Regions from separate parts of the Actinoplanes sp. NPDC051513 genome, predicted to be linked through region 1. Evidence: riboswitches for the same ligand, from Rfam matches in the RefSeq annotation. Region 1 holds a riboswitch; each other region holds the start of a gene.
The links. Region 1 has a riboswitch for cyclic di-AMP ahead of ACIA5D_RS15030 (C40 family peptidase). Riboswitches for the same ligand answer to the same signal wherever they lie in the genome.

Region 1 (5,308 bases):
TCCAGCGGGAATCGCTGGTGCGCAAGGTGACCGGGGTCGGCGACGAGGCGGCGCGCAAGTCGCCGGTCGGCAGCGGCACGAGCCTGCTCTGGCTGGTCAAACACCTCACCTGGGCCGAACTGTCGTGGTTTCTCGTGCGCTTCGCGGGTGAGGACCTCGCCCTCCCGGACGAAGAGGTCCGGGAGGGCGACACCCTGGGCGAGGCGATCGACGCGTACGAGGCCGCGTGGCAACGCGTCGCGCCGGTGCTCGCGGACGGGGACCTCGAGCAGATGATGGCGCGCGACGACGGGCAGCCGCGGTGCAACCTGCGGTTCGTCATCGGGCACATGCTGGAGGAGACGGCCCGGCACGCGGGGCACGCCGACATTCTGCGGGAGCTCATCGACGGATCGACCGGACGGTAGGCGTGATCTACGCCCGGCCCCAGTTCTGGCTGCGCGCGGCCATCGTCGCCTGCGGCGCGGCGGGACTGCTCATGGCGGAGCAACGGCTCATCTACTACACCGCGCAGAGCAACCTGCTGACGCTCGCCTACTTCGTGGGCGCCCTCTACTGGATGGTCAAGCGCGGCACGATCGAGCCGCCCGCGCCCCGTTGGCGCGGCGCGGTCACGCTGTGGATCCTGATCACCTGCCTGATCTCGCATTTCATGCTCAACCACGGCGAGAACCCGCTGCCCGGCCTGGCTGCCGCCGACCCGGGCGAGGCACTGACCAACCGGTCGCTGTTCCTGGTGCACTACGTCGTGCCGGTGCTCGTGCTGGCCGACTGGGTGCTGTTCGGGCCACACCGGATCGTGCGCCGGCGCGACATTCCACTGTGGATCGCCTACCCGCTCGGCTACGGCCTGATGATCGAGCTCCGGGGTGGGCTGCTGCCCGCGGCGCCGGTCCGGTATCCGTACTTCTTCCTCGACCCCGCCGAGCACGGGTACGACTGGGTGGGCTTGCAGTTCGTGCAGCTGGCGGTGGTCTTCGGGGCGCTCGGCGCCGCGGTGGTCGGCCTGGATCGGCTGGCGGCGCTCGCAGGGGCAAAACGGGCGCGCGCCCGGACAAAACCGGCGCGCGCTGGGACCGAACCGGCGGAAGAGGAGATCGATGCGGCGGGCATAGATCTGCAACGATGACGGGATGCGCCGCCCGTTCCGCCTGTCCTATCTGTACGCGCTGATCGGCGCCCTTCTGCTGCTGGCCGGGTTTCTGCTGCTCTACCCCGTGCGGCACACCGAGGGTTTCGGCACCGAGCTGCGCATCAACATCGGGTCCAACCTGCTCGACCTGGTGCTCGCGGTGCTCGTGCTCCAGCCGCTGGTGCTCTCGCTCAACCGCAACTCGGTGCGGTGGCGCAACCGCCTCGACTACCGGGCGGTGATCCGGCGGATCGAACAGGCCCGGGACAACGTGGACGTCTGGAAGTTCTGGACCGGCCTGCTGGAGCCGCGGAACGAGCAGGCCTTCGCCGCCGCGGTGCGGGCCGCGCTCGAGCGCGGGGTGCGCTTCCGCATCCTGCTCACCGATCCGTCGTCGGCGGACGCCGCCGAGCGGGCCCGGCAGGTCGCGCCGACCGACGCGGTCGCGCTGATCCGGCAGAACATCGAACGGCTCGACGATCTCGTACGGTCGTTGCCCGAGCGCCACGCCGAGCTGTTCGAGGTACGGATCAGCCCGGTCGGGCCGGCGCACGCCTGCTACCGGGTGGACGACTGGCTCTCGTACGGCCTGTTCCGCAATCGCCGGGTGAGCGAGAGCTACCAGCGCGAGGTCCGGGTCCGCGGCGACCTGGGCGAGCTGGCGCTGGAGGCGTTCGACAACCGGTGGAACGGCGCGGGCCTGCTGCAGCTCGGCGAGCACCGCCGGATCCGGCTGCGTTTCACGGTGCACGACGCGGTCGTCGAGCACGACCTGCGGTACGTGGTGCACGAGGGCGAGCACTGGGTGAACGTGCATCCGGTCGCGCTGTCACAGGCGTTCCACCCCGATCATCAGGTCACGATCAGCGAGAACGGCCGCAAGCAGTACGTCCTGGCGCCGACGTCACCGGGCGGGGCGGCCGAGGCCTACGCCGCGAAGTACGGGCCCGACCCGGGCGCCGTCCTTCTGCGGCTGGCCGACGCTTAGGCGAGCGCCGGCCGAACCGCGGTCGCGCAGCAGTTGGCGAAACGCCCAGCCAGTACCTCGTTAGCAGGTACTGACTGGGCGCGCGCGGATGCGGGCTAGATGCGGCCGAAGCGGACCTGGCCGGCGTTCCAGATCTGCGCGAGGCGGACGCGGTCGCCCGGTTTCGGGGCGTGCCAGACACGGCCGCCGCCGGCGTAGACGGCCACGTGGTACGCGTGCCGGCCGTGTACCCAGAAGACCAGGTCGCCGGGGCGGGCCGCGGCGCGGCTGATCGGGTGGGCGGCGCGGTACTGGGCGTTCGCGGTGCGGGGCAGGCGGATGTGGGCGGCGCGGTAGGCGTACCCGGAAAGGCCGGAACAATCGAACGCGCCCGGACCCGCTGCTCCGCGCCGGTAGGGCTTGCCGCGCTGGGCGCTGGCGGCGGCGACGATGCGCTTGCCGCGCAGCAGCGCGGCGCCGGCGGGGGAGAGCGGGACGGCGGCGGAGACCGCGGGCCGTGACGATGGCGCCGCCTGGGCGGCCGACGGGGCGAACAGGAGCGACATCAGGGCCAGGAACGCCCAGACGACGGCGAACGTGGGCATGGCGAAGCGGACACGAGCAGACAAGACGATCCTTGGTCCTTCAACCGCCTGCGAGGTTAGCTGTCGGGTTGGGCCTGAAGGCGGCCCGTCGCATCAAGGCGACTTCACCCCGGAGCCGGCGAGCCGGCGAAAAAGAGGGGTCCCCCGCTCCCGCCCACTGAAGTTTCCGATTCGGAGACATGGACCGCACGCGGTGGGCGGGACTCGGCGTCCGCGCGGCGGTGGTGGCCGCTGGTGTTGCAACGCGGCGCAAGACGAGATCGGCCGTCGTCGGGAAAACGGCGGGAAAGCCGGGGGTTGCTCCCGGACGGCTACCCGTGAATCGGGGCGTCCAGCCCGGTGAGGGGCAGACCGGACCCGCCCCAGGCGGACGCGACGATCTCGGCGGCGATCGCGACCGCGGTCTCCTCGGGGGTGCGGGCGCCCAGATCGAGGCCGATGGGAGCGGACAACCGGGCCAGCGCGGCCTCGGAGACGCCGGCCTCGCGCAGGCGGCGCATCCGGTCGGAATGGGTGCGGCGGCTGCCCATCACGCCGATGTACCGCGCCGGGGTGCGCAACGCGACCTCGAGCAGCGGAACGTCGAACTTGGGGTCATGCGTGAGGACACAGAGCACGGTGCGCTCGTCGACCGCCGCGGATTCCAGGTAGAGATGCGGCCATTGCACGACCAACTCGTCGGCCGAGGGGAAACGCTTGCGGGTGGCGAAGACCGGACGCGCGTCGCAGACCGTCACGTGGTAGCCGAGGAAACCGCCTATCCGGGCGACCGCGCCGGCGAAGTCGATCGCACCGAAGACGATCATGCGGGGCGGCGGCAGATAGGTCTGCACGAAGGCCTCCATCTCGTCGAGGCGCTGTTCGCCGTGCGTGCCGAGGTGGACCACGCCGGTGGTGCCGGCCGAGAGCATGCCGGCCGCCTGTTGCTCGGCCGCGCGGTCGAGGCCCGCGTCGCCCAGCGATCCCACGACGTGCGAGGGCCAGACCGCGAGCTGCCTGCCGTTCAGCGAGACGGTCGCGACCGGCCGGCCCGACGCGATCGCCGCGAGAACATCGTCGACGTCGGCGAGGGCTACCGACGGCTGGACCAGGACCTCGATCGTCCCGCCGCACGTCAGGCCCACCTCGAACGCGTCGCCGTCGCTCACGCCGTACGTGTGCTGCTGTGCCTTCTGGGTCTGGATGACCTCTTCGGCGGCGGCGTAGACCGCGCCCTCGACGCACCCGCCCGAGACGCTGCCCAGGACCTCGCCGCGCTCGTTGACCGCCATGGACGAGCCGGGCTGGCGGGGCGCCGACTCCCACGTGCGCACGACGGTGGCCACGGCGAACGCGATGCCCTCCGCGCGCCACGCGACCAGCCCGTCGATGATGTCCCGCACGACCTCACCTTCCGTGATCAAGGGCCGGATCGTCAACGGCTAGTTAAGAGATCCCTTAGGTAGCTGTTGACTTTGATGGGTGCCCGCGCGAGATTCACCGCAACTCCGGGAGGTGCATCGTGCAGGTGCCGGCTCCGTTCGAGTACGAACGTGCCACCACTGTCGACCATGCCATTGGATTGCTGGAACGTCTGGGCAGCTCAGCGCGGCTCGTCGCGGGCGGGCACAGCCTGCTGCCGATGATGAAGCTGCGCCTGGCGAACTTCGAATACCTGATCGACATCAACCCGCTCCACGAGGAGCTGGGCTACATCAACATTAACGCCGACGACGTACGCATCGGGTCCCTGACCCGGCACCGCGAGCTGCTCGAGTCGGACGAACTGGCGGCCGCGTTCCCGATCTTCCGGGAGGCCGAGCGGGTGATCGCCGACCCCGTGGTGCGCAACCGGGGGACGCTCGGCGGGTCGCTGTGCCAGGCCGATCCGAGCGAGGACCTGTCGGCGGTGTGCACGACGCTCGACGCGGCGTGCGTGATCCGCGGGCCGGGGGGCGAGCGGGTCGTCTCGATGGAGGAGTTCCACGTCGGGCCGTACGAAACGGCCGTCGGGGACGACGAGATCCTGATCGAGATCCGTCTTCCGCGCCGGCCCGGGCACGGCAGCGCCTACGAGAAGGTCGAGCGCCGCGCCGGGGACTGGGCCGTGGTGTCGGCCGGCGCCGCGGTGTGGCTCGCCGCCGACGGCACGATCGCGGATGCGCGGGTCGGTCTGGCCGCCGTCGGGCCGAACACCACCGGAATTCCCGAGATCTCGGACACGCTCCGCGGGCGGGCGCCGGACGAGAACGCGTACGAGCAAGCCGGCGCGATCGCGGCCCGCAGCTGCGATCCCGTCACCGACCAGCGCGGGAGCGAGGACTACAAGCGCCACCTCGCGGACGAGCTGACCCGGAGGACCCTGCGCAAGGCCGTCGAGCGGGCGAGGAGCTGAACCGATGCAGGTCACGATGACCGTCAACGACGTCGAGGTCACCCGGGAGATCGAGGGGCGGCTGCTGCTCGTCCACTTCCTGCGCGACGTGCTCGGCCTGACCGGCACCCACTGGGGCTGCGACACCAGCAACTGCGGCACGTGCGTGGTGTGGATGGACGGCGAGCCCGTCAAGTCGTGCACCGTGCTCGCCGCGATGGCCGGGGGCCATGAGGTGCGTACGGTGGAGG
Region 2 (5,308 bases), on a different contig from region 1:
TTCCGCAAGCGCAGCGAGCAGCGGGTCCGTGACCTGCGCGAGGAGGCCGGCACGGTCTTCCTGGTCAGCCACAGCGAGCAGTCGATCCGGGACACCTGCGAGCGCAGCATCTGGCTCGAGGGCGGCGTGATCAAGGCGGACGGCCCGACCGAGGACGTGCTGAAGGAGTACGAGACCTTCGTGAAGAAATGAGGTCTCGTACTCCTCCAGTCCAGCTATCTGACCGATAGATGCACGTGGTTGGTGTGGTCGCTCGACGGGTCGCCGTTGCCACCCGAGTACGACTTCCAGCCGCTCGAAGGCAGCCAGATGCGCCGGAACCAGATCACGTAGAGCACGCCGATCTTGCTCGAGTTGTTGATGAAGTAGTTCGCCAGGTTGTTCCCGTACGTCTTGCTGCTGCCGGTCGCCACCCCGCCGAACCCACCCTTGTCGGCCGCGAAGTCGCAGGCCCGGCCCTTCGGATGCTCGCCGCTGTTCTGCTCGCGGAAGCAGTGCACGTAGTGGGTGAAGCCGGCCGCCTGGGCCTGCTGCATGGCGTGCAGCATGCGCTGGGTGATGCGGCCACCGCTGGTCGGGTCGTCCACCATGCCGCTGCCACCCTGGAACGCGGACGCGCCCTTGCTGCTGCCGCCGTCGCTCGGCTGCGGGTCGTCCTGCCCGGCGTTGGCCGCCTTCAGCGCGCTCTCGGCCTGTGCCTTGCGCTTGGCCATCACGTTGACCTGCTTCTGCTGGTCACGGATGGTGGCCTCGATCGCGAGCTTCGCCTGGGCCTGGCCGTCGCGGGTGGCCTGGAGTTCGCCGAGAACGGCCTTCTCCTTGACCGCGACCGTCTGCAGCGTCTCGGCCCGGTCCAGGAATCCGCCCGCCGAGCCCGCGGTGAGCAGCGCGCTCATCGGCCCGAGCCGGCCGCTCTTGTACGACTGCTGGATGATCTGGTCGAACGCCTTCTGCCGGGGTCCTAGGTCGGCGTCCAGCTGCTTGAGCTGGGCGGTCAGCCCGGCCTGGCGCTTCTTCGAGGCGGCCAGCGCGTCCTTGGCCTCGAGGTAGCCCTTGGAGGCCGCCTCGACCTGCTCGATCACGGACTTGGAGCCGCCCTCGCCGTCGTCGCCGGTGTCACCCGGGGCCGCGGTGGCCGGGCCCGCGACCGCGATGGCCAGACCGCAGGCGGCCACCAGCATGGCGAGCATCGCCGCTAATCGCCGGCGGACAGTAATGTGCCGCACAAACTGTTCCTTCCGTCGGCCGCCGACCGAGTTAGCTGACGGGTTCGGGACGGAAGTTCCCTACCACGCCTCGTCTTGCGACTCGGCGCGGATTCACCCCAATGGAACTCATGGTTCCCCGGCTCGCCGAAAGGCGATTAGGCGGCGGCCCCCGGGCGGGGACCGTGACCGACCATACCCATGATATCGATTGATCGACAGATCTCGCACTCTGCGCCATTGCCCGATAACCGCCGGTCACTTTCTTACGGAACGTCGCCGAAGGATTACCGAATTTGCGTTTCCTGGGTCCTGAAGTGTTCAGCGACCTCGGGTAAACTCACCCGCGGCTCTGCCGCCGAAGGCGCCGCCCCCGAGGCGCCGGCAGGCCGCCGCCCAATCGCCGCGAGGCGAGCCGGGGACCCATGGTTACTTGGGGTGTATCCGCGCTGAGTCGCAAGACGAGGCGTGGTAGGGATCGCTTCCGTCCCGAACCCGTCAGCTAACCCGGTCGGCGGTAACCCGGAAGGAACCTGGATGACCGTACGCCCCCGTCGCCGGTGGCTGACCCTGGCCCTGGCGCCGCTCGTGGCTGTCTCGTTCTTTGCGGCACCCGCCGCGCCCGCGAGCGCCGATCCCGACGACTCGTCGTCGTCCTCGTCGGCTCAGCCCGACGAAAAGGGTGACGAGATCGAGTCGAACTCCACCCTCAACGACATCCTCGAGTCGTCGAACCGCAAGTTCGTACAGGCGAAGGCCGCGGTCGCGAAGTCGACCACGACCCAGAAGAAGCTGGCCGTCGAGATCAACCTGGCCGAGGCCAAGCGCGACGCGCTGATTCCCGAGGTCAACGCCATCGCATCGCAGCAGTACCGCACCGGCCACCTCGGCGCCGCGAGCTTCCTGCTCGGCAGCCAGGGGTCGGACGACTTCCTCGCCAAGGCGGTCTCGCTCGAGGAGATCAACACCCTGCACGACCGGAAGTTGCACGAGCTGAACGCGGCGATCGACGAGGTCACGGCGAAGAAGAGCGCGCTCGACGCCGAGGTGAAGCAGCAGCAGACCAACCTGGTCGCGATGAAGAAGCAGAAGGACGCGGCCGACAAGGCGCTCGCGCTGGTCGGCGGCAAGAACCTCACCGGCGGCTTCGTCGACGCCGTGTCCAAGGAGGCGGCGCCCGCCCCGCGCAACTCCGACGGCGGTTTCTCGCCGGAGAAATGCACGGTGAACGATCCGACCACGAGTGGTTGCATCACCGCCCGTACATTGCACATGTACCAAGAGGTGAAGAAGGCGGGCTTCAATCGCTTCGTCGGTTGTCACCGCAACGGCGGCCCGTTCGAGCACCCGAAGGGCCGGGCCTGCGACTGGTCGTTGCAGAAGAGCGGATTCTCGGTCGCGCACAACACCGACATGAAGAACTACGGCAACGACCTCATGGCGTTCCTGGTGCGTAACGCCGATCGGCTGGGCATCTACTACGTCATCTGGTTCCAGCAGATCTGGTTCCCGGCGACGGGCTGGAAGTCCTATCACGGCGCGAGCACTCACAAGGACCACGTACACGTCTCGATGCTTTAACGGCCCCGCCGAAGAAGGCCCCCGCGGCATTCCCGCGGGGGCCTTTTCAATATCGGTCAGTCCTGCGGCGCCCGGCGCACCGGAGCGCGCCCGGCCGGCTGGGTCGGCGACGGGCCGACCGGGCCCGCCGGCGGGATCGGCACGGTCACCGGCTTCACCTGGGTCACCTCGATCTCCTTGCCGTGGTGGCTCAGCACGAGGCGGGCCGAGCCGCCGCCGTTGCGCAGCGAGTACGTCACGTCGTCGGCCGTCACGTTCACCCGCAGCCGCAGGCCGCGCCAGAGCATCGAGAACTCCAGGTTGCCGATCCGGCTGGGCAGGCGCGGCGCGAACGACAGCTGACCGTTGAAGTCGCGCATGCCGCCGAGGCCGGCGACCAGCGAGATCCACGTGCCGGCCAGCGACGCGACGTGCACGCCGTCCCGCGAGTTCTGGTGCAGGTCGTGCAGGTCCATCAGCGCGGCCTCGCCCAGGTAGTCGTGGGCGAGCTCGAGGTGGCCGGTCTCAGCGGCCAGGATGGCCTGGATGCACGCCGACAGCGACGAGTCCCGGACGGTCCGAGCGTCGTAGTAGGCGAAGTTGCGCTGCTTCTCCTCCGGCGTGAACGCGTCGCCGCGAATGAACATCGCCATCACCAGGTCGGCCTGCTTGACCACCTGCTTGCGGTACAGGTCGAAGTACGGGTAGTTCAGCAGCAGCGGGTACGCCTCCGGCGGCGTGTTCTCGAAGTCCCACTCCTGGAGCCGGGTGAAGCCCTCCGACTGCTGGTGCACCTGAAGCTCCCGGTCGTACGGGATGTGCACGGCCGCCGCCGCGTCCCGCCAGGAGGCCATCTCCTCGTCGTCCACGCCGAGCTGGCGGGCCAGGTCGGGGTGGCGCTTGGCCGCCTCGACCGCGCTGAACATGTTCTGCTGGGCCATCAGGTTGGTGTAGATGTTGTCGTCCACAACGGCCGTGTACTCGTCGGGGCCCGTCACGCCGTCGATGTGGAAGCGGCCGTGCCGGTCGTGGTGGCCCAGCGAGCGCCACAGCCGGGCGGTCTCGATCAGCAGCTCGAGGCCGACCTCGCGCTCGAAGTCGTAGTCGCCGGTGGCCTGCACGTAGCGGCGGACCGCGTCGGCGATGTCGGCGCCGATGTGGAATCCGGCGGTGCCGGCCGGCCAGTACGCCGAGCATTCCTGCCCGCGGATGGTGCGCCACGGGAAGGCCGCGCCCTGCAGGCCGAGCGTCTGCGCGCGCTCCCGGGCCAGGTCGAGCGTCGAGTGCCGCCAGCGCAGCACGTCGGCCGCCGCGGCCGGCTGGGTGTAGGTGAGCGCCGGCAGCACGAACGTCTCGGCGTCCCAGAAGGTGTGCCCGTCGTAGCCGGGGCCGGAGAGGCCCTTGGAGCCGATCGGGCGCTGCTCGGCCCGGGCGCCGGCCTGGAGTGTGTGGAACAGGCCGAAGCGGACCGCCTGCTGCACCTCGGGGTCGCCCTCGACCTTGACGTCGGAGTGGTCCCAGAAAGCGTCCAGGTATTCCTGCTGGGCCTCGACGAGGCCCTCCCAGCCGTCCAGCCGAGCGCTGGCGAGCGCGGCGCCCACCTGGTCGCGGATGGCGGGCAGCGAGCGGCTCCCGGACCAGCCGTACGCGGCGAGCTTGACCACGCGTAGCTTCTGGCCCGGCTCGAGCTTGGTGGCGACCGTGGTGCGCAGCCAGTCGGGGTGGCCCTCGGTGGTGATGGCGTGCTTGCCGGGCGCCTCGACGAGGTGTTCCATGGCCGCGGCCATCCGCAGGTCGCTGGCCTTGGTGCGGTGCACCAGCAGGCCACCGGTGCGCTGCTCGAGCATCTCCTCGGCCTGCAGCGGGTGGTCGAGCACGGCCGCGACCCGCGGGTCCTTGCTCATCGGCGGCAGCTGCTCGTTGGCGACCAGCTCGGACTGCAGGATCAGCCGGCAGGAGGCGTCGAGCGGCTCCACCTCGTACAGGAAGGCGACCACGGCGCGCTGGGTGAACGAGACCAGGCGCACGGTGCGTACGCGGATGGCCTGGCCGGACGGGGAGACCCACTCGACGTTGCGCTCGAGCGTGCCGGCTCGCAGGTCGAGCACGCGCTCATGGGAGCGCAGCTCGCCGTACCGCACGTCGAACGGCTCGTCGTCGACCAGCAGCCGCATGAGCTTGGCGTTGGTCACGTTGATCATCGTCTGGCCGGACTCCGGGAATCCATAGCCGGCCTCGGCGTACGGCAGCGGGCGCAGCTCGTAGAACGAGTTCAGGTAGGTACCCGGCAGGCCGTGCGGCTCGCCCTCGTCCAGGTTTCCGCGCATCCCGATGTGCCCGTTGGCCAGCGCGAAAACCGACTCGGACTGGGCCAGCAGGTCCAGGTCCAGCCGGGTCTCCCGGATGTGCCAAGGGTCCACGGGATATGCCCGTTCACGGATCACGGTGGTGCCTCTCGCGAATGAAAAGAGAAAGACGTCGAAAGATATAAACGCTGATACGGGTTCAGCGCGTCAGGAGTTCGGACAGGTCCGTGACAACGA
Region 3 (5,308 bases), on a different contig from region 1:
GTCGTTCTTCGTGCGCAGCCACGTGATTTCCAGGCCGGCCGCGATCGCGGCGAGGCTGATCGACAGCGGCACGAAGAAGTAGTGGTAGATCGTCACCACCGCGAACTGCAACCGCGTCAGGTCGAGCACGTCCATGCGAGTTCCCCCCTCTACGACGTCTCGTAGTAGATACTACGACGTGTAGTACGACGCCGTGCAGTAGAGTGGGACACATGGCGCTGGGAGACCTGGAACGTGAGGTCATGACGGTTCTGTGGGACGCCGCGGAACCGCTCACGGTGCGGCAGGTGCACGAGTCGCTGAGTCGCGACCGCGACCTCGCCTACACGACCGTGATGACCGTGCTCGACCGCCTGGCCAAGAAATCGGTCGTCGTGCAGCAAAAAGCAGACCGCGCCTACCGGTACGTCCCGGCGCAGTCCCGCGAGGAGATGACCGCGTCCGTCATGCTCGACGCGCTCAGCGCCACCCCCGACCGCGACGCCGCCCTCGCGTATTTCGTCGGGCAACTTTCGCCGGATGCGCTGCAAGCCGCCATCGAAGCCGCCCGTAAGGGATGACGGCGCTGCTGCTCGGCGCGCTCGGGCTCACCCTGTCGCTGATCGTGCCCGGCCTGCTCGCGCGGGCACGCTGGCCCGACCGGGCGCCCGCCGCCGCCGTGCTGCTGTGGCAGGCCATCACCCTGGCCGCGGTGCTCTCCGCGCTCGGTGTCGTGCTCGCGGCCCCCGAGGAGCTGACCCGCGCCGCCGGCTCCGGAAAACCGGTCACCGCCGCCGCGCTGATCGGCGCCCTCGCCGTGGCGGCGGTCATCGTGCTGCGGCTGCTCGTCTCGCTGTGGGGAGTTTCGCGGCGCTCGCGCGCCCGCCGCGCGAAACATCGCCTCCTCGTCGACCTGCTCGACCGGGCCGAGCAGCGCCAGGAGCTCGACGCCGGGAACGTCCGGGTCCTCGCCGGAAACTTGCCGCTCGCCTACTGCGTGCCGGGCCGGGAGGCGCGCGTGGTGCTCAGCGACGGCGCCCTGCGGCTGCTCGACCGCGACCAGGTCGACGCCGTCCTCGCCCACGAGCAGACCCACCTGCGCCACCGGCACGAGATGGTGATGGAGTCGTTCACCGCCTTCTATCGCGCCGTGCCCCGCCCCGTGCGCAGCCGGGCGCCGCTGGACGCCGTACACGTGCTTCTGGAGATGGTGGCCGACGACGCCGCCAGAAAACGTGTCGGCGCCGCGCCGCTGCGCGGCGCGCTGGAGCGGCTGACCGACGCCGTCCCCCTGGCGGAGGAAGTCGTGCCCGAACGAAACTCGCAACGGCGCCGGCTCGACCGCCTTGCGGCCCCGCAGCGACCCTCGACGGCCCTCAACGCGGGCGTCGCGGTCGTGGCGCTTGCCCTGCTCGTGCTACCCACGGTGATCCTGGTCGTCCCCTGGCTCGACCGGGCGCTGGACGCCTGGCCACTGTGATCACACTGGGTAGCGAAGGCCGTGCAGGAAGTTTCCCCGCCGTGGCAACTTCAGTTAACGACATGATCGAGGGTACGGTGGTCGGCGGTCCGGCAGCCCCCCATCGTCCATCCGGCCGATCTGACGGATCACCGCCTAATCGCCGCGTGCGGCGAACCGGGGACCCGAGTAGTCGGGGTGAAGCCGCAGTCCCCCTGCGGCCGGGCGCGCTTCCCGCCCGAACCCGTCAGCTAACCCGGTCGGCGGCGCTAGGGAAGAAGGGATAACGCACCTACGTGAAACGGATTGGGGCGCGCCGCGCCGCAGTTCTGCGCAGCCTGGTCTGCGCCGTCGCCGCGGTCGGGATCGTTCTCACCGGCCCGTCCGTAGCGCAAGCAGCACCGTCTCCGGCCAGCGTCGAGGCCGAGATCGACAAGCAGTGGAACCAACTCGAGCCGGTCATCGAGCAGTACAACGACGTGCACGGCAAACTGCTCAAGAACCAGGCTCAGCTGAAGAACCTCACCAAGCAGCTCACCCCGCTCCAGGTGCAGGTGGACGTCGCCCTGTCTCAGGTTCGTGGAATGGCCGTCGACGCGTACATGCAGGGCGCGCCGAACGCATTCAACGCCATGATCGTCAGCGGTTCGCCCACCGGGCTGACCGCCAAGCTGACCTATCTCGATCAGCTTGCGCGGCACCAGCAGGACCAGATCGCCGGCGTCGCGAAACTTCGCGACAAGTACGCCGGCATGAAGTCCGACCTGGACGTGCTGACCAAGTCGATCGCGGCCCGCGATGCCGACCTGGCCAAGCAGAAGACCGCGATCCAGAAGAAGATCGACGGCCTGCAGAAGCTGCGGCTCCAGGCGTACGGGGCGGCCGGCGAGTCCGACGGCCCGTACAAGACCGGACCGTGCCCCGCCACCTACAACAACGACGCGGGCGGCCGTGCGGCGCAGAAAGCCTGCGACCTCATCGGCAAGCCCTATGTCTTCGGTTCCGAGGGTCCGAACAGCTACGACTGCTCGGGTCTGACGAAGGCGGCGTGGGCCAGCGTGGGTGTGCACCTCGAGCACTACACGAAGGACCAGTGGAACGAGGGCAAGGCGGTGTCCCGGGCCAACCTGCAACCGGGCGACCTGGTCTTCTACTACCCAGGGAGCCTTCATCATGTCGCCATCTACATCGGCGACGGGATGGTGGTGCACGCCCCGCACACGGGTGACCATGTGCGGATGGCTACGATCGACCGGGGGCCGATCGCCGGCTACCGGCGGCCGGGCTGAGTTTCTTCCGTACGCGAAAAGGGGTCGCCGGACGAAATCCGGCGGCCCCTTTCGTGTTGGTCAGCTTCCCGGCCGAGGATTTGCCGGGTGATCCCGCAGCCGGCGCCGGTCTTGCCGAAGTACAGGTCGGTCATGTCGGTGAAGCCCTCGTCGAGCCAGGGCGAGGTGTACTCGTCTTGCCCGCGCGGCCCTCATTCCATCGGCGGCGGGGCGGACTCCTGCATCCGGTGATACCGGTAGAGCTTCGTCAGCAGCGTCGTCAGCTGCTCGCGCTCCGCCCGGTCGAGGGGCTCGAGCAGCTCGTCCTGGATGGAGCCGGCCTGGCGGGCCAGCTGCTCGGTGCGCGCGCGGCCCTGGTCGGTGATCATGATGATGTTCCGGCGGCGGTCGTCCGGGTTGGGCACGCGCCGGATGAAGCCGGCGGCCGCCATCTCGTTCAGCGCCTTGACCATGTCGCTGAGGTGGATCCCGACGCGCCGGCCGAGGTCGGCCTGGCTGGCCGGGCCCTTCATGGCCAGCGAGGAGAGCACGCGGTAGTGGTACCCGCGGGCGCCGACGTCGGCGAACCGGGCGCTGACCATACGTCCCGCGTACCCGGCGGTCTGGGTCAGCAGCCAGCTGGGCAAGTGCTCCACGTCCTCCACGTGACCACCCTAACATTCGTACACCTAACATTTGCCGTTCTAACGTTAGCGACACTAACGTTAGTGGCATGAACGAATATCGCGTCCACGTTCCGCAGGCGGACCTCGACGACCTCAACGACCGGCTCGCCCGCACCCGGTGGCCCGACGAGCTGCCCGGCGCCGGCTGGGACTACGGCATCCCGCTCAGCCGGGTACAGGAGCTCGCCCACGCCTGGGAGAAGCTCGACTGGCGTGCCCACGAGGCGCGGCTCAACGCATACCCGCAGTTCACGGCCACGATCGACGGCGAGAACGTCTGGTTCCTGCACATCCGCTCGGCGTCGCCGGACGCGATCCCGCTGATCCTCACCCACGGGTGGCCCGGCTCGGTCGTCGAGTTCCTCGACCTGATCCCACTGCTCACGCCACGTTTCCACCTCGTGATCCCGGCGATTCCGGGCTTCGGTTTCTCCGGGCCCACCCGCTCACGCGGATGGGGCCAGCAGCGGGTGGCGCAAGCCTGGGTGCAACTCATGGCAGAGCTCGGGTACGAACGGTACGGCGCCCAGGGCGGGGACTGGGGCTCCGGCATCTCGCGCCTGGTGTCCGCCGCCGACCCCAAGCATGTGATCGGCGTACACATCAACTTCATGCCGACCGGCGGCGCCTACGACGGGCCACTTTCGCCGCTCGACGCCGCGCGGCTCGAGAAAACGCGAAAACTGGCCGCCAACCGGCACCCGCACCAGGTGCTTTTCGCCGCGGCGCCGCAAACCATCGCATACGCGCTGAACGACTCCCCGGTCGGCCAGCTCGCCTTCCTCGCCGAGAAATTTTCGCAGTGGGCCGATCCGGCGCACCCGATCCCCGACGAGGTGGTTCTCACCGACGTCATGCACTACTGGATCACCGGCACGGCCGGATCGTCGTCGCGCCTGATCAAGGAGACCGGCCTCGGCAGCGGCCCGGTCCCGTGCCCGGTTCCGCTCGGCGTGGCGGTGCTCCCGCACGACATCGTCCAGCCGGTGCGGCCCCTGGTGGACCTGCGTCACGACGTGCGGCAATGGACGGAGTTCCCGTCCGGCGGGCACTTCGCGGCGCTGGAGGTGCCCGAGCTGCTGGCGACGGACATCACCACGTTCTTCCACGAGGCCCTGTGACCGGGCCGCGATCTTGTCAGGAGGCGCGGGCATAATTTGCTCTCATGAGCGACTCGCCCCTCATCGACAGCTTGAGCGCAGCCGTCGAGGCCCGGCCCGACGACCTGACGCTCCGGCTTCACCTGGCCGAGCTGTTGGTGGGGGCGGGCCGCGGCGCCGAGGCGATCGGACACGCGGCCCAGGTGCTGGCCCGCGAGCCCGGCAACGAGGCCGCCCGGCGGCTGATGGCCAACGCGCTGGGCGGGCCCGCGGCCCCGCCGCAGCCGGCACCCCCGCCACCGGCCCCGCCGCCGTCGGAGGCGACCAACCCGCCCAGGGGCGACCACACCGTCGACTGGGCGGCCATGGAACAGGAGCTCGGCGACATCGTGCCGCCGCGGTTCGCCAAGGCCGACGACGAGCCCGACCCCGTGCAGGGCCACGCCGACCGCACCTTCGACGTCGAGCGCTCCACCATCACCCTCGCCGACGTGGGCGGCATGCAGGAGGTCAAGAAGCGCCTCGAGGTCTCGTTCCTCGGCCCGCTGCGCAACCCCAAGCTGCGCAGCCTCTTCGGCAAGAGCCTGCGCGGCGGCCTGCTGCTCTACGGCCCGCCCGGCTGCGGCAAGACGTTCCTGGCCCGGGCCGTCGCCGGCGAGATGGGCGCCGCGTTCATCTCGCTGTCCATCACCGACGTGCTGAACATGTGGGTCGGCAGCTCCGAGCGCAACCTGCACGACCTGTTCCAGTCGGCCCGCGGCCACGCGCCCTGCGTACTGTTCCTCGACGAGATCGACGCGCTCGGCCACAAGCGCA
Region 4 (5,308 bases), on a different contig from region 1:
GGCTCCAGCCGAACGGTATTCCGTAAAGGCAAAGGGTGAGGCCCGGGGACACTGGACACACCGACATCCGTTCACAACTGTCGGTCGCACCCCATGATTCCGTTAGCGGGTGTGACCCGCGCCACAGGAACGCTCAGTCGGCTTCGGCCGCCTTCTTGGCGCGGTCATAGGCCATCTGGAGGAAGTCCGAGACGGCCGTGGCGGTGAGCGCGGTGGCCGCCAGCCGGGTCAGCCGCGGAGCCAGGACCAGGCCGCCGGTGAGCCCGGTGGCGACCCAGAGGGCGAGGCAGAAGGGACACGTGATCAGCTCGCCGATCCCGTGCCGGACCGAGCTGCCCTGATCGCGTACCTCCTCGTTGAGCTCGGCGGCGCCGGCCGGCTCGGCGTACCGGGCGAACGGCGCCCGCAGCGGGCTGGCCACAGCGTCCTTGGCGAGCAGGCGGCTCAGCTTGTGCGTGGCGATTGAGATCAGCGCCACGTCCGCGATCCCGGGTCGCTGCGGCGCCGACCGGCCGGTGAGCTTCGCGGCACCGGCCAACGACGCGGCGAGGGCGCCGAAGGCGCCCATCGCGACCAGGTATCCGTCGAGCGGCCGGTGTTCGTGTGGGGCATAGGCGTCAGCGACGTGCGCCATCCGGTCGCGCAGGGTGTCGGTCATGGGGGTCCTCCTGCAAGCGGGCGGGCGAGCGGGCGGTCAGAAGTCCTGCGTCAGTCGGGCGGGGTCCACCTCGCGGCCCGGGAAGCGGGTCAGGTACTCGGTCTCCAGCTCGGCAGTGCGCCGGAAGTGGTTGTCGAGGGCCGCGCCGGGGCCGTGCCGGAGCGTGGACATCCGCGCGCGATAGAGGCTGGACAACTCCCGGAACAGGTCCTCGTCGTCAAGCGTGGCCGGGTCCACGCCGGTCCCGGTCTCGGCGTCCGCCATCGTGCACCTCCGTCGTGGTCATCACCTGGCAGAACGGTTGCCCGCGCCGACGGCGGGCAAACGTGCCGCCGGTACCCTCGTGTGCATGAAGGGGCTGTGGACGCCGGCGTGGATCGTGCGGCATGTCCTGGCGCTGGTCGCGATCGCGGGCTGCCTCGGGCTGGGGTGGTGGCAGTTCAGCCGGGCCAGTGGCGGCAACACGCTCAGTTGGGGCTACACCTTCGAATGGCCGGTGTTCGCGGCCTTCTTCGCCTTCCTCTGGTACCGCGAGGTCCAGCTGGCCCGCGAGCCTCCCGCCGAGGCGCCGGAGGAAAGGGACGAAGAGCCCGAGAAGCTCCCAGGCTCGCCTGTTACGGTCGGCCGGCCCGTGCGGGTCGCGGTCAGCAGGGCGCCCGCCGAAGACGACCCCGAGCTGGCCGCCTACAACGACTACCTCGCCTGGCTCGCAGCCCATCCCGGCGCCGGACCGGCCGACTACCCCGGTTACACCTCGACGAAATAGGACGTGGAACGTGCAGGGAGCGCTCACCCGCTATCGGATCATCGCGTGGATCGTCGGCGTCTGCCTGCTCACGCTCGTCCTGGTCGGCATGCCGCTGAAGTACCTCGCCGACAACGACACCGTGGTGGCGATCGTCGGCCCCGCGCACGGCTTCCTCTTCATGGTCTATCTGGTGCTGACCTTCGACCTGGCGCGCCGGGCGGGGTGGCCCTTCCTCCGCATGATCCTGGTGATGGCGGCCGGAACCATCCCCTTCCTCTCGTTCTGGGCCGAGCGTAAGGTCAGCCACGCGTGGGTTCCCGTGGAACCGGTGAAAAGTCCCATTTGATCGCGAGAATGACGCGCCGTCTTCGTCGAATGACAATGCGTTATCGGGATCAATCACGCATATCTGGCCTTTTCCTTAAATCCCGCGTAGAGACCTTGATTTTGTTTCGCGCATCGATAAGTTAATGCGGTTGGTTCGGTCCGCAGCCACATCCCTCGGTGGCGCCGGCCAACGCCGCCCAATCGGCGCGGTGTCCTCGCACGCCCTCCCCCGGAGCGAGCGCGGGCCCGAGTTGAGCCGGGGAACCGCGTTTCTGGGCTGAATCTGCGGAGCAGCAGGGCCTTCTTCCCGCCCACTGAACCGCCCGGATTTGGCGTCAGCTAACCCGGTAGGCGGCCGCAGCGGAAGAAAGGTCAGCAACCGGTGCCAACCCCCCGCACCAGGCTTCGGGCACTCATGGTCGCGGCGATGGCGATCGCGATCACCGGATCCGTGGCGACCGCGGCACACGCGGCGCCGTCCGAGACCGAGCTCAAGAAGCAGATCGAGACCGCCTCGAACCAGCTCGAGGACATCACCGAGTCGTACAACAAGCTCAAGATCGACCTGACCAAGACGGCGAACGACCAGAAGACCCTCCAGGCCTCGCTCGCGCCCGCCAAGGCGAAGCTCGTGGTGGCCGAGGCACAGGTCGAGACCATCGCCTCCCAGGCCTACATGCAGGGCCGGGTGGGGCCGATGAGCGCGCTGCTGGGCAACGAGCAGGGCGGCCTGGTCGAGAAGATGAGCCTCCTCGAGATGATCAACCGCGCCAATCAGCGGGACATCAACGACTTCACCGAGACCACGCAGAACTTCGCCGACCGGCAGGCGGCCCTGAAGACCACTCAGGCCAAGCAGGCGGCGCAGCTCAAGGCGATGGACGCCCGGAAGAAGACGATCGAGGCGAACATCAAGAAGCTGCGCGCCATGCGTGTGCAGGCGTACGGCAGCGCGACCGAGACCGGCGTCGCGGGAGCGGCCGGCCCGGCGCCCGCCATCTCCGGCAAGGCGGGCATCGCCGTCGACTTCGCGTACACGCAGGCGAACAAGCCGGCCTACTACGGGTACGGCGACGCGGGCCCCAACACGTTCGACTGCTCGGGCCTGACCATGGCCGCCTGGTCCAAGGCCGGCAAGTCGCTGCCGCACAACGCGGCCGCGCAGTACAGCGCCACCGCCCGGATCAGCAAGTCGCAACTGCAGCCGGGCGACCTGGTGTTCTACCGCAGCCTCGGGCACGTCGGCCTGTACGTCGGCGGCGGCATGATCATCGACGCGTCACGCGAGGGCGAGCCGGTCAAGAAGAGGACGATCAACATCATGACCCCGTACGGCTACGGACGGGTCAAGTAACAACCGCGGAACCAAGAAGGCCGGTACCCAATGGGGTACCGGCCTTTCGCGTAGGGAAATCCGGGGGAAGTGCGAAGATCAGGCGGCCTGCAGGCCCTCGGCCCGGGCCAGCTCGCGCAGCCGGCCGAGCGCCTGGATCTCGAGCTGGCGGATGCGCTCGCGGCTGAGCGAGAAGCGCGAGGCCACCTCGGTCAGCGAGTGCTCCCGGCCGTCCTCGAGGCCGTACCGCGCCCGCATGATGCCGGCCGACCGGTCGTCGAGGTGGTTGAGCAGACCCTCGATGCGCTGGCGCTCCAGGGCAGTCAGCACGATCTCTTCCGGCGAGGGTGCGTCGCTGTCGGCCACCAGGTCGCCGAGGTTGGTGTCGCCGTCGTCGCCGACGGGCGTGTCGAGGGAGACGGTGTCCTGAGCCCAGCGGGTGAGCTCGTTGACCCGCTCGACCGTCACGCCGAGCGCCTTCGCGATCTGGTCGGGCTCGGGGTCGGCGCCGAGCTCGCGGACGAGCTGGCGGGTGACGTTGCGCATCCGGTTGACGTCTTCGACCAGGTGCACGGGGAGGCGCACGGTGCGCTCCTGCTGGGCGATGGCCCGGCTGATCGCCTGGCGCACCCACCACGTCGCGTACGTCGAGAACTTGTAGCCGCGCTCGTAATCGAACTTCTCGACCGCGCGGACCAGGCCGGTGTTGCCCTCCTGGATCAGGTCGAGCATCGGCATGCCGGAGCGCACGTAGCGCCGGGCGATCGACACGACCAGTCGCAGGTTGGCCCGGATGAACAGGTCCTTCGCCCGCTGACCTTCGTGGACGATCCGCTCGAGCTCCTCGCGGCTCACGCCACGCGGCGTCTCGCCCTCGTCGAGCAGGAACTCCGCGTAGAGGCCCGCTTCGATCTGCTTGGAAAGATCGACTTCCTCGGCTGCGCTCAGCAGTGGCGTCCGGGAGATTTCGTGCAGGTAGACGCCGACAAGGTCACGCTCCTCGGCGACCTGGTCGGTCCGCATCACGGTGTTCTTCTCCACGTTGCCCACGGTCCCCTCATTGCGTTCACTACTTACCCCGTTACGGGCAAACCCTGTGTTCATCAGTTCCTCCCCGTAACGTCCGCAGTTCGTACCTTGCGGTTACTGGCATCTACACAACAAATGACTGCTCGCACTGATTCCGGCTGGTGGATCGAAAGTGTCACGAACGCCTGGGTGATTGCTGAGAGCCGCATGCGATGTTCCTGAAGGGGGCTCGTGGCACAGCATTCGCGCGCCGCCGCCGCTGTCGGTCGCGCAGCAGAACGCTTACCCGCGTTGGTCTCAATGACACCATCGGCCCCCCACCTGTCGCAGCGACGGGCATCACCACCGACCTTGGGACGTCCATCACTACCCAGTACGGCCGTCCGGCTTCCTGGGTTCACGTGCAGCATCGACAGCTTCGCGACCGGCTTGAACCAAAAGCCTCATCAAAAAGATCCCGAGGCGCGGTGCCGAACGGGACCACCTGCCACAATGCGGCACGACCCGCCGTAGTTCACTCGCCCGCACGGGTGACGCCCGTGCAGGTGACGGCGTATTTGGTAACTATTGGCGACCACCTGGCCATCCTCCGGTGAGCGTGACGAAAACCACACCGTCCCGGGCGGATGAACGGGCAGCATGATCCCCATGACGAACGGGCGCACGGTCTTCGTTACGGGCGGCGCGGGCGGGCTGGGAACGGCCACGGTGAGTGCCTTCCTGGCGGACGGGTGGCGGGTTGTCGCGCCCGTGCGGCCGGGCCGGAAGGGGCTTCCGGAGGGCGCGATCACGGTCGAGGCCGACCTGACCGATGAGACGGACATCACTGCCGCGATGTCCGTCGCGGCGGGCGATCCGGGGGCGCCGCTGCGGGCGGTGGTCAATCTGGCCGGCGCGTACGGCGGGAGCGGGCTCGTCGCGGACGCCCCCGTCGCCGAGTTCGAGGGGCTGCTGGCGCGCAACCTCCGGCCGACCTATCTGGTCACCCGGGCCGCGCTGCCCTACCTGGTAGCGGCCGGTGGTGGCGGGATCGTGTGCGTGTCGTCGCGGGCCGCGGTGGCGCCGTGGCCGGGCGCGGCCGGCTACATCACCGCGAAGGCGGCGGTGCTGGCGTTCGCGGGGGCGGTCGCCGTCGAGTACAAGAAGCAGAACGTGCGCTGCAACACGATCCTGCCCAGCGTCATCGACACCCCGGCCAACCGGCGTGACATGG

Region 2: it holds a riboswitch for cyclic di-AMP, as region 1 does, so the genes downstream of both, ACIA5D_RS30175 (coiled-coil domain-containing protein) here and ACIA5D_RS15030 (C40 family peptidase) in region 1, are expected to answer to the same signal.
Region 3: it holds a riboswitch for cyclic di-AMP, as region 1 does, so the genes downstream of both, ACIA5D_RS09335 (NlpC/P60 family protein) here and ACIA5D_RS15030 (C40 family peptidase) in region 1, are expected to answer to the same signal.
Region 4: it holds a riboswitch for cyclic di-AMP, as region 1 does, so the genes downstream of both, ACIA5D_RS13925 (NlpC/P60 family protein) here and ACIA5D_RS15030 (C40 family peptidase) in region 1, are expected to answer to the same signal.

What each region holds. Positions count from the first base shown of each region.
Region 1 is NZ_JBITDW010000004.1:120,247-125,554, forward strand. Features, by position in the region: gene ACIA5D_RS15015 (DinB family protein) at 1-407, shown strand, start outside; gene ACIA5D_RS15020 (Pr6Pr family membrane protein) at 410-1,129, shown strand; gene ACIA5D_RS15025 (hypothetical protein) at 1,134-2,120, shown strand; gene ACIA5D_RS15030 (C40 family peptidase) at 2,216-2,728, opposite strand; cyclic di-AMP (ydaO/yuaA leader) riboswitch at 2,735-2,891, opposite strand; gene ACIA5D_RS15035 (XdhC family protein) at 3,016-4,086, opposite strand; gene ACIA5D_RS15040 (FAD binding domain-containing protein) at 4,206-5,078, shown strand; gene ACIA5D_RS15045 ((2Fe-2S)-binding protein) at 5,083-5,308, shown strand, end outside.
Region 2 is NZ_JBITDW010000010.1:220,165-225,472, reverse strand. Features, by position in the region: gene ACIA5D_RS30185 (ABC transporter ATP-binding protein) at 1-192, shown strand, start outside; gene ACIA5D_RS30180 (coiled-coil domain-containing protein) at 216-1,190, opposite strand; cyclic di-AMP (ydaO/yuaA leader) riboswitch at 1,231-1,380, opposite strand; cyclic di-AMP (ydaO/yuaA leader) riboswitch at 1,589-1,739, shown strand; gene ACIA5D_RS30175 (coiled-coil domain-containing protein) at 1,743-2,786, shown strand; gene ACIA5D_RS30170 (glycoside hydrolase family 65 protein) at 2,843-5,209, opposite strand; gene ACIA5D_RS30165 (beta-phosphoglucomutase family hydrolase) at 5,271-5,308, opposite strand, start outside.
Region 3 is NZ_JBITDW010000002.1:866,898-872,205, forward strand. Features, by position in the region: gene ACIA5D_RS09320 (cytochrome ubiquinol oxidase subunit I) at 1-135, opposite strand, end outside; gene ACIA5D_RS09325 (BlaI/MecI/CopY family transcriptional regulator) at 213-560, shown strand; gene ACIA5D_RS09330 (M56 family metallopeptidase) at 557-1,459, shown strand; cyclic di-AMP (ydaO/yuaA leader) riboswitch at 1,582-1,720, shown strand; gene ACIA5D_RS09335 (NlpC/P60 family protein) at 1,735-2,727, shown strand; gene ACIA5D_RS09340 (MarR family winged helix-turn-helix transcriptional regulator) at 2,919-3,371, opposite strand; gene ACIA5D_RS09345 (epoxide hydrolase family protein) at 3,440-4,513, shown strand; gene ACIA5D_RS09350 (AAA family ATPase) at 4,558-5,308, shown strand, end outside.
Region 4 is NZ_JBITDW010000003.1:817,752-823,059, reverse strand. Features, by position in the region: gene ACIA5D_RS13945 (DUF1360 domain-containing protein) at 134-658, opposite strand; gene ACIA5D_RS13940 (DUF6158 family protein) at 695-922, opposite strand; gene ACIA5D_RS13935 (hypothetical protein) at 1,008-1,424, shown strand; gene ACIA5D_RS13930 (DUF3817 domain-containing protein) at 1,435-1,752, shown strand; cyclic di-AMP (ydaO/yuaA leader) riboswitch at 1,967-2,105, shown strand; gene ACIA5D_RS13925 (NlpC/P60 family protein) at 2,161-3,087, shown strand; gene ACIA5D_RS13920 (RNA polymerase sigma factor RpoD/SigA) at 3,166-4,170, opposite strand; gene ACIA5D_RS13915 (SDR family NAD(P)-dependent oxidoreductase) at 4,744-5,308, shown strand, end outside.